DNA from 3 places in the Microcella alkaliphila genome. Region 1 is predicted to be linked to each of the others. Evidence: riboswitches for the same ligand, from Rfam matches in the RefSeq annotation. Region 1 holds a riboswitch; each other region holds the start of a gene.
What was found. Region 1 has a riboswitch for thiamine pyrophosphate ahead of CPY97_RS09545 (ECF transporter S component). Riboswitches for the same ligand answer to the same signal wherever they lie in the genome.
Positions count from the first base shown of each region.

Region 1 (3,270 bases):
CGGGCTTGGCTCCGGCGGGACCGGCAGCGAGCCCGGTCGCCTTCAGGAGAACGGCGCGCTCTCGCGCGGCCGCCGTGACGGCGGCAGGCGGATGCACGGGCGGGCGACCAGGAACCCAGACGCCCCGCTCGGCGAGCGCCGCCCCCTCACGCTCGAGAACCGACGCGGGGTCACCGTCGGCGATCACCCGCCCCCGGTCTAGCACGATGACGCGGTCGATGTGGGGAAGCCACACGTCGACACGGTGTTCGATGACGACGAGGGTGAGCCCTCGACGCTCGACGGCGGCGATGACGGCGTCGACGATCTCGCCGACGCCTGAGGGGTCGAGTTGCGCGGTGGGTTCGTCGAGCAGCAACGCCCCGGGCTCGAGCGCGAGCACGCCGGCGAGGGCGAGGCGCTGCTGCTGCCCGCCCGACAATTCGGGTGTGCGCCGGTCGGCGGCGATGTCGAGTCCCACCCGGTCGAGAGCACCGTCGAGCCGCCTTGCGATCTCCGCGACCGGTACTCCCAGGTTCTCCGGGCCGAACGCGAGGTCGTCGCCGGCGCGTTCGAGAACGATGCCCGCTTCGGGGTCTTGCAGAAGCAGACCGACCCGGCCGCGGGCATCTGCCGGGTCGCGGCCGTCGACTGTGATGGTTCCAGTGCGGTCGCCGTCGTCGTCGCCGCCGAGCACTCCGGCGAAGGCCTGCAGCAGGGTGGATTTGCCGCTGCCGGAGGCACCGAGCACCAGCACGCGCTCGCCGGCCTCGATCGCAAGATCGACGTCGGCGAGCACCGGGGCCTTGCGGCCGCGCGGACGCCAGCCGAAGCCGTGCGCCGCGAGGCGAGCAGCCCGCGGGTGTGTGGTGGTGCCGGCGCCCGCCGGCAGGGCGGAGGTCACCGGGCGGCGGCGTGCTCGCCGTCGACGGCCGAGGCGCCCGGCGACGAATCGTCACCCTCGTCCTCGTCGTCGTCGCCGCGCTCGCGACCCGCGGCGAAGCGATCAAGCGCGCCGGTTCGCGCGAGCGCGCGCATCGCCAACCACGACAACAGGCCGGCGATGATGGCGCCGGAGGCGATGCCCGAGATGGCGTAGACGGTGGCGAACAGCGCGCCGGCTCCGGCGTACCAGAGCACGAGGTCGAGGATGACCATGCCGACGCCAGCGCCCGCGCCGGCGAGCATGGCGGCGACAACACCCCACGCCTTGTACAGCAAGAGCGCGAAGACGATCTCGGCGCCGAGGCCCTGCACGAGCCCGGACAGCAGCGTCAGCGGGCCCCACTCGTTTCCGAACAGTGCCGACACGGTTGCGGCGACCATCTCGCCGTAGATCGCGGCGCCAGGCTTGCGCACAATGAGGGCGGTCAGAACACCGCCGATCAGCCAGACGCCGTGAACGCTGCCCTGCACGCCCGGAAGCAGAGCGCCGAGCGCGCTGCCGATCGGGTTGTAGGTGAGGTTCCACGCGAAGAAGACGAGGCCGACGGCGACGCCGACGACGCTCGCAACGACGATGTCGACGACGCGCCAGCGCAGGCGTGCACCCCCGCGCGCGGTCGACTTCGGGGTGGGGGTTGCTGTCATGATTCGTGCCTTTCGATGTGGGTGCGCGCCGGTGAGGCGCACCGTTCTTTCGCAACGGCACGGGTGCGAGATGTCCTCCCTGCGCCGGCATTACCCGGATCAGGTTCGACGGTCGAAGCCCTGTGGCTTCCTCTCAGCCCGGCGATCGGGCTCCCGTGTACGTCGATCAGTGTACGCCCGGTGGCTCGAAGGCGGCATCCCGCCCTCAGTAGACTCCGGGCATGGCACCACTGTTGGGCGAGAGCGACGAGCTGGAAACCCTCGTGCGGCGGGTGCTCGACGACGCTGCCGACGAGACGGAGGGCCGCCATCGCGTCAGCCTGCTGATCTCGGCGGCGCAGGCGATGACGCAAGATCTGGACCTGTCGATCGCCCTGCAGCGCATCGTGGAGGCCGCCCGTCAGCTGGTGCGCGCCCGCTACGGCGCCCTCGGCGTCATCGCACCGGACGGCAGCCTCGAGCGGTTTGTGCATGCCGGGTTCGACGACGACACCGTCGCCCGCCTCGGCCCCCCGCCGACCGGTCGCGGGATTCTCGGCGCGGTCATCGCCGACGACGCCACCATTCGCCTGCCACGACTGTCGGACGATCCACGGTCTGTCGGGTTTCCCGCGCACCACCCGCCGATGAACTCGTTTCTCGGGGTTCCGATTCACGTTGACGGCGCCGCCTTCGGAAATCTCTATCTCACCGAGCGCGACTCCGGGCCCTTCGATGACCTGGATGCGAGCGTGATCGCGAGCCTCGCGGCGATGGCCGGCACGGCAATCGCGAACTCGCGCCTGTATGCCCGTTCGGAACGTTCACGGGTCTGGCTCGAGGCGGCGGAGGATGTGTCGCGCCGGCTTCTCGCCGGAGAGCTCTCGCCCGATGATGGGACTGCCATCGTCGTCGCCGCGCAGACCCTCACGGGCCTACCCACCGGGGTTATCGCGGTTGACGACGACGGTCGCCTCGTCGTCGACCCTCACACGGATGCTCGGGGTGACGGCCGCGTCATCGCTGACGACGACGCCATGCTCACCCGTTTCGTCGAGTCGGTGACGATCGCGCGTGAGCTCGCTCGGGCACGCGTCGACGAGCAGCGCATCGCCCTGTCGGACGAACGCGACCGGATCGCGCGCGACCTGCACGACCACGTCATCCAGAGTCTGTTTGCGGTGGGGTTGAGCCTGCAAAGCGTCGTGAGTGACCCCACGACTCCGACGGGTGCGCGCATCGCCCACCAGGTCGACGCGATCGACTCCACCATCCGGCAGATTCGCCAGGCTATCTACCGCCTGTCGGCGCCGCCGTCAGCCGCCGCATACAGTCTGCGGGCCCGCATCAACACCCTGGTGCGGGAGACGCTCGAGGGCGAAGACCTCGACTCGGGGCTCGAGTTCCAGGGCCCGGTTGACACGCTGGTCGACTCTGAGCTCGGCGATGACCTCGTTGCCGTCGTGAGGGAGGCGCTCTCGAACGCCGTGCGGCACGCGCAGGCGACGCGTGTGGATGTCGCGGTGGCGGTGCGCGGAGCCGAGGTGAGCATCCGTGTGGTTGATGACGGTCAGGGACTGGGCGATTCGACGCGACGGTCAGGGCTCGAGAATCTGCGCGCCCGTGCCGTGGAACGCGGCGGCACGTGTGAGGTCGGTGCCTCATCGGGCGGCGGCACCGAACTTCTCTGGCGCGTACCCTGGGGGGCATCATGACCGACAC
Region 1 covers NZ_AP017315.1:1,936,471-1,939,740, forward strand. Annotated here, with positions in the region: gene CPY97_RS09540 (ATP-binding cassette domain-containing protein) at 1-883, opposite strand, end outside; gene CPY97_RS09545 (ECF transporter S component) at 880-1,569, opposite strand; TPP riboswitch at 1,629-1,736, opposite strand; gene CPY97_RS09550 (GAF domain-containing sensor histidine kinase) at 1,791-3,263, shown strand; gene CPY97_RS09555 (response regulator) at 3,260-3,270, shown strand, end outside.

Region 2 (3,270 bases), 370 kb from region 1:
ATGTCGTCGGAGACCGCACGGAGTTGATCCGCCACGAACTCGGCCGGCGGAGCGTGGACGCCGTCGACGGCGCGCGTGTTCTGTGCCGTGAGCGCTGTGATGGCGGCCATGCCGTAGCCGCCGAATGCCGCGATCGACTTCAAGTCGGCCTGGATGCCCGCCCCGCCGCTCGGATCGGATCCGGCGATCGCGAGGACGCGAGGACGCGACGGCCGGGCGCTCATCGGCGTGCCGCCTCGCGGAAGGCGCGGGCGGCCGCGCGTGGATCGCTCGCACCGGCGATGGCCGACACGACCGCGACCCCCGCGGCGCCTGCCGCGCGGAGGCCGGCCACGTCGTCGGGTCGGACGCCGCCGATCGCGACGCACGGGATGCTCGTGCGGGCAACCAGTGCGGCAAAGCCGTCGATGCCAAGCGGCGCGGGATGATCGGGCTTCGTCGCGGTCGGCCTGATCACGCCGACGCCGAGATAGTCAACGGTGCCCGGTCGCAACGCTTCGGCGGTGGCGAAGTGATCCACCGTGTTCGCGGTGAGTCCGATGACGCTTTCTGCTCCGAGCAGGCGGCGCGCCACCTCGACCGGCAGATCCGATTGGCCGAGGTGCACGCCGTCGACCCGCGCTCCGCGGTCCCTCGCGGCGAGCACCACGTCGACCCGGTCGTCGACGAGCACGGCAGCGCGGCCAGCGACCGTGTCTGAAACGCGCACGGTCCGCTCGATCAACTCGCGCGCGCTCGCGGTCTTCTCGCGCACCTGGACGATCGTCACTCCCCCGTCGACCGCGGCGTCGACGATCGCGCACAGAGTGTCCGTGGGAAGCCCCTCGGCCGTGACGAGATGCAGGGACAGATCAGTCGACGCCGTCACGACGCGATGCCCTCGCTGACGCGCGCGCTGAGCGCGGAGTCGCGCGGCGTGAGAGCGTCCAGCTCGTCGAGGAAAGCCGGAGAGAAACTGCCCGGCCCGACTCCGCGCGCTTCCGCGCGCTCCGACGCGACGGCGTAGACCGCCGACGCGGCCACCGCCGCGGAGAACGGATCGGTAACGGCGAGAAAAGCCGCCATGACGGCGCCGAGCGAGCATCCGCCGCCCGTGATTCGCGTCAGGAGTGCGCTACCCCCGGATACGCGAGCTGCGCGTCGCCCGTCGGTGATCAGGTCGCGCTCGCCGGACACGGCGACGACCGCGCCCGTCTCTTCCGCGAGTCGTGTGGCCGCGTCCAGCGCATCGTCGGGGCTGTCGGTGCTGTCGACGCCGCGCCCTCCCGACCCCGCGCCCGCCAGCGCGATGATCTCAGAGGGGTTCCCCCGGATGATCGCGGGACGGTGCGCGAGCAGTTCGGCGGCGAGAGCGGTGCGTATGGGCAGGGCCCCCACGGCGACAGGGTCGAGCACCCAGCGGGCGTTCTCGACGACGGTCTCCCTCGCCGCGTCGCGCTGTTCGGCGGTGGGCGTCCCGAGATTCACGAGCACTCCGCCCGAAATGCGGGCGAAGACGCCCGCCTCACCCGGTATGTCGCACATCGCGGGCGAGGCTCCGATCGCGAGCAGCGCGTTAGCAGTCATGTTGGTCACCACCGCGTTCGTGATGCACTGCGTGAGCGGCTGCGAGGAGCGCAGCAGGGCGAGGGCATTCTCCGGATCAACGAGGACGGCGGATTGGTGCGCAGACATAACGACATTCCCTTCGCTAGTACGAGCTAGATCAGGTTCAACGGGTGTGATCTCAGCCCGCGCGGCGGGCACCCCGTGTCAACGGCGCCGACAATAGCACAGGGCGTGTGAGAGGAGCGGTGCCGGACTAGCCGAGCCCGATCTCCAGGTCCTCCCACAGGTCGTCGATGCCTTCGAGCCCGACGGAGAGGCGAACGATGCCGGCACCGGGTCGCGCCTCGGGCGCGACGGGCCGGTGCGTAAGCGAGGCCGGGTGCTGAATCAGCGAATCGACGCCGCCCAGCGACACGGCGTGCGTGAACCAGCGACGGCCACGCGTGAGCTTCTGTGCGGCGGCGTAACCACCGACGAGGTCGACACTGAGCATCGCGCCCGGCCCCCGCAGTTGGCGGCCGAGGAGACCCTCCGGATCGCCACCGTCGACCGTCGGATAGAAGACACGAGCGACGGCGGGATGCTCGACGAGCCTCGCGGCGAGCTGCGCGGCGGTCGCCTGTTGCGCGCGAACCCGCAGGGGCAGCGTCGGCAGGCCGCGATGGAGCAGGTACGCGGCCATCGGGTGCAAGATTCCTCCGGTGATCGCGCGCACGGGGCGAATCGCGGTTGCCCACTCGGCGCTGACCGCGAGCGCTCCGCCGACGACGTCGCCGTGGCCGCCGAGGTATTTGGTCGCGCTGTGCAGCACGAGGGCGGCCCCCAACGCTGCGGGGTTTTGCAGCACGGGTGTGGCGAACGTGTTATCGACGAGGACGGGGCGCTCCCCTGCCGCGTCCACGACGGCCGCGATGTCGACGAGCTCGAGCGTGGGGTTCGCGGGCGTCTCCATGACGACCAGGCAGGTGTCGGGTCGAAGGGACCCGGCCACCTCGTGAGGTGAGCAGAAGGTGGTCTCGATCCCGAGCATCCCCGAGGCCAGCAGGTGATCGGTGCCGCCGTAGAGCGGGCGCACCGCGACGACGTGCCGGCCCGCACCGCGACTCGCCGCCGCGGTGACGGCTGCCGAGAATGCCGCCATACCGGAGGCGAAGGCTACCGACTCGTCGGTTCCTTCCAGTTCGGCGAGCGCGCTCTCGAAGCGGGCCACGGTGGGGTTCCAGAGCCGCGCGTAGACAGAGCCGCCCTCGGTGGGGTGCCCGCCCGTGGCCATCGACTCGTACGACTCTCCCCCGGTGTCGATATCGGGGAGGGGATTGGTCGATGACAGGTCGAGCGGCGGAGCGTGCACGCCAAGCCCCGTGAGATCGGCGCGGCCGGCGTGAACAGCCACGGTGTCGAGAGAGGCGGGGGCGACGGCGGTGTCGAGCGGCATGAAGAGAGTCTGGGCGAAGGCGCGGCAGCCATCAATGTTGTTCGAATAATCCGCGAGCGGTGGAGAAATTGCCGCTGAACCTGCAGGCTGGAGTGGTGGCTGACGTCTCCGACCCGCAGAATCCGCGCACCCCGCTCGACGCGGTCGATCGCGCACTGCTCGCCGCTCTCGATCAGAACGCACGGCTTACCAACGCGGCGCTCGCACAGGCGGCGGGGATCGCTGAGTCAACATGCACACAGCGGATGCGCGCCCTGCGAGATCGCGGCGTCATCCGAGCATTCCGC
Region 2 covers NZ_AP017315.1:1,566,594-1,569,863, forward strand. Annotated here, with positions in the region: gene CPY97_RS07640 (bifunctional hydroxymethylpyrimidine kinase/phosphomethylpyrimidine kinase) at 1-224, opposite strand, end outside; gene thiE (thiamine phosphate synthase) at 221-868, opposite strand; gene thiM (hydroxyethylthiazole kinase) at 865-1,674, opposite strand; TPP riboswitch at 1,665-1,760, opposite strand; gene CPY97_RS07655 (trans-sulfuration enzyme family protein) at 1,802-2,983, opposite strand; gene CPY97_RS07660 (Lrp/AsnC family transcriptional regulator) at 3,079-3,270, shown strand, end outside.
Region 2: another riboswitch for thiamine pyrophosphate. It lies ahead of thiM (hydroxyethylthiazole kinase); the one in region 1 lies ahead of CPY97_RS09545 (ECF transporter S component).

Region 3 (3,270 bases), 910 kb from region 1:
GATGCGCATCGAGCAGAACTTCGGCCCGCACATCGAGCAGAAGTGCGCGGTCTTGGCCGGTTCCGCGGGCAGCGTCTCGTCGTGGAACTCCTCCGCCGTGACGGGATCGAGGGAAAGGGCGAACTGATCCCGCCAGCGGAACTCGAAGCGTGCCTTCGACAGAGCGTCGTCGCGCTCGTTGGCGCCGGGGTGCCCCTTGGCGAGGTCCGCGGCGTGCGCGGCGATCTTGTAGGTGATCACGCCGGTCTTCACGTCGTCCTTGTTCGGCAGTCCCAGGTGCTCCTTCGGGGTGACGTAGCAGAGCATGGCGGTGCCGTACCGGGCGATCTCGGTCGCCCCGATCGCCGAGGTGATGTGGTCATACCCCGGGGCGACATCCGTCACCAGCGGTCCGAGCGTATAGAACGGCGCACCGTCGCAGAGCTCCTGCTGCCGTTCCACGTTCTCGCGGACGAGGTGGAACGGCACGTGCCCGGGACCTTCGACCATGACCTGCACGTCGTATGCCCATGCGCGCTTGGTCAGTTCGGCGAGGGTGTCGAGCTCGGCGAACTGCGCCGCGTCGTTCGCATCGGCCGTGGATCCGGGCCGCAGTCCGTCACCGAGCGAGAATGCGACGTCGTACCGGGCGAAGATCTCGCACAGTTCGTCGAAGTGCGTGTAGAGGAAGTTCTCCTGGTGGTGCGCCAAGCACCAGCCGGCCATGATGGAGCCGCCCCGCGAGACGATGCCGGTGACCCGGTCGGCGGTCAGCGGCACGTAGCGCAGCAGCACACCGGCGTGGATCGTCATGTAGTCCACACCCTGCTCGCACTGCTCGATGACGGTGTCCCGGAAGATCTCCCACGTGAGCCGGCTCGCCTCGCCGTCGACCTTCTCCAGAGCTTGGTAGATCGGCACCGTTCCGATCGGCACCGGGGAGTTGCGGATGATCCACTCCCGCGTGGTGTGGATGTCGTCGCCGGTGGACAGGTCCATGACCGTGTCCGCCCCCCACTGCGTCGCCCACTGCAGCTTGTCCACCTCTTCGGCGATCGAACTGGTCACCGCTGAGTTGCCGATGTTCGCGTTGATCTTCACGAGGAAGGCCCGGCCGATGATCATGGGCTCGGATTCCGGGTGGTTGATGTTGTTCGGGATGATCGCTCGCCCTGCAGCGACCTCGGAGCGCACCAGTTCGACGTCGCAGCTCTCTCGCAGAGCGACGAAGCGCATCTCCGGGGTGATGACTCCGCGCCGGGCGTAGTGCATCTGGGTGACGGTCCTACCGGGACGGGCCCGGCGCGGACGGCGTCTGGGCCCCTGCCACTCGGCCGACGCCGCCCCACGGCGAAGTGCCGCACGCCCGTCGTCCTGCAGGTTGCGCTCCCGGCCCTCGTAGACCTCGGTGTCGCCGCGCGCCTCGATCCACTCGGAGCGGGCCGGCTCCAGTCCGCGCAGCGGGTCGCTTCCGGGTCCCGCCGTGCGGTACACCGTGAGGGGCGGATTCGGAACGGCGCCGGGGGAGTCGCTGAGCGCGATGCTGGTCACGGGAACACGGATGCCGTGCACCTCGTCACGCAGATAGTCGAGCGAATGGGATGAGAGCGCATCGGTCATCAGAAGTCCTACTTCCTTCGCCGGCATTACCCGGACAGGTTCGAACGGTCGCAGGCTGCGTCAGCCCGATCTCAGCCCTTGCAAGGACTCCCGTGTGGATGTCGACCACCCTATCCGATCGCGAAGGGTGCAGTGAACGCGAGCGTCGTTCCGCGGAATAATGAGCGTATGACTGCGCCGTCGCCGTCGCCGGAACGTTCGAGGGAACTCGAGCTCCTGCGTCGGCGCGCGTACGGCCCCAGCGCCGCGAGTGCGGCAAGCACGAGGGCGAAGACCGAGTCGACCTCCATGTCGCACGCTGCGCCGAAGCGGGACTCGAGCCGCTGCCGGCGAGCCAGCTTGCCATCCACCCCGTCGAGACTGAGCGCGATGATCGCGAGCCCGATGATTGCCGTCGCTGACGGAGCTCCCGCAACGAGCAGCCCGACGATGATCGAGACGAGCCCCCAGCGGATGCTCGTGACCACGTTCGCCGCGCCCAGTCGCGTGTGCGGGTGGTGACGTCGCAGGAACGCAGAGCCGGCACCGAATCCGACGGCCGCGGCCAGTGCAGTGGACTGGTGGGGACGACGGCAACGCTGGTGACGGCCGCTGTACTGGCCGTGGCCGCGAGCGTGGTCAGGGCCGATACGCCGACGAAGTTCACGAGCACGCGGCTCGAGGTGCCAACCCGTTTGCGCCTGACCGCCGGGTCGGCGCGGGTCAGATCAGCGGTGGTCACGGCGGCACGCTAGCACCGCAGCCTGCGCGTATTCGTTCACCGAATATTGCGGCGCGTCTGTGCTGGGAGGGCCCCGCATGTTGCGCCAGAGTGGACGTAAGGCTTTCGCCGCTCAGCCCCCCTATGTTGGTGCGGCGTAGCCGGTCGGGGCGCTGACGGAATCGGGTTTCGTCAGCACCCCGACCACCCTTTCTTCGCTGCCGGCGTCCGGCCGGTGCGCCTAGTGGGTCGGAGGCTGCGCCCCGCGCCACTGCACGGCGGCTGCGCCGGAGCGCACACCGGCGGCGACGGCGGCGGCGAGTTCCGCGCCATCCGCGAGCTCTGCGCAGACCGCGCCGACGAACGCGTCGCCCGCCCCGGTCGTGTCGACAACCTCGACACGGGGCGCGGCCACATGGCCGCTCGCGGCAGCGTCGCACCACACCGCGCCGTCACCGCCGAGCGTGATGATGACGCTTCGGCAGCGGCTGGCGAGGGATTGCGCGGCCGACAGGGCGCCTTCGACATCGGTGAAGGATGAGGCGCCCACCGCCCGCGCTTCGCTCTCGTTGACGACGAGCGGGTCGCACAGCTCGAGCAGTTCGTCGGGGATGTCGCGGGCGGGGGAGAGGTTCAGCGCGACGCGGCCGCCGGCTCCGACGACCGCGCGTGCGGCGGCGTGGACGACACCGAGCGGCACCTCGAGCTGGCTGAGCAGGACCGTGCCGGGGCCGGCGAGCTCAGTGATCGTGGTGGCCACCGCATCCGCGTCGAGGCGACCGTTCGCGCCGGGCGCGACCACGATCGTGTTCTCGCCGTCGCGTGAGACGGTGATGAGCGCAACGCCGGTCGGTGCGTCGCTGAACCGGGCGACGCTCGATACGTCGACACCGCCTGCTCCAAGAGCGTCGAGCATGGCATGGCCCCCCGCGTCGTCGCCGACGGCGCCGACGAAGACGGGCATGGCGCCC
Region 3 covers NZ_AP017315.1:1,023,617-1,026,886, forward strand. Annotated here, with positions in the region: gene thiC (phosphomethylpyrimidine synthase ThiC) at 1-1,599, opposite strand, end outside; TPP riboswitch at 1,595-1,703, opposite strand; gene CPY97_RS04980 (CDP-alcohol phosphatidyltransferase family protein) at 1,710-2,066, opposite strand; gene CPY97_RS04985 (ribokinase) at 2,541-3,270, opposite strand, start outside.
Region 3: another riboswitch for thiamine pyrophosphate. It lies ahead of thiC (phosphomethylpyrimidine synthase ThiC); the one in region 1 lies ahead of CPY97_RS09545 (ECF transporter S component).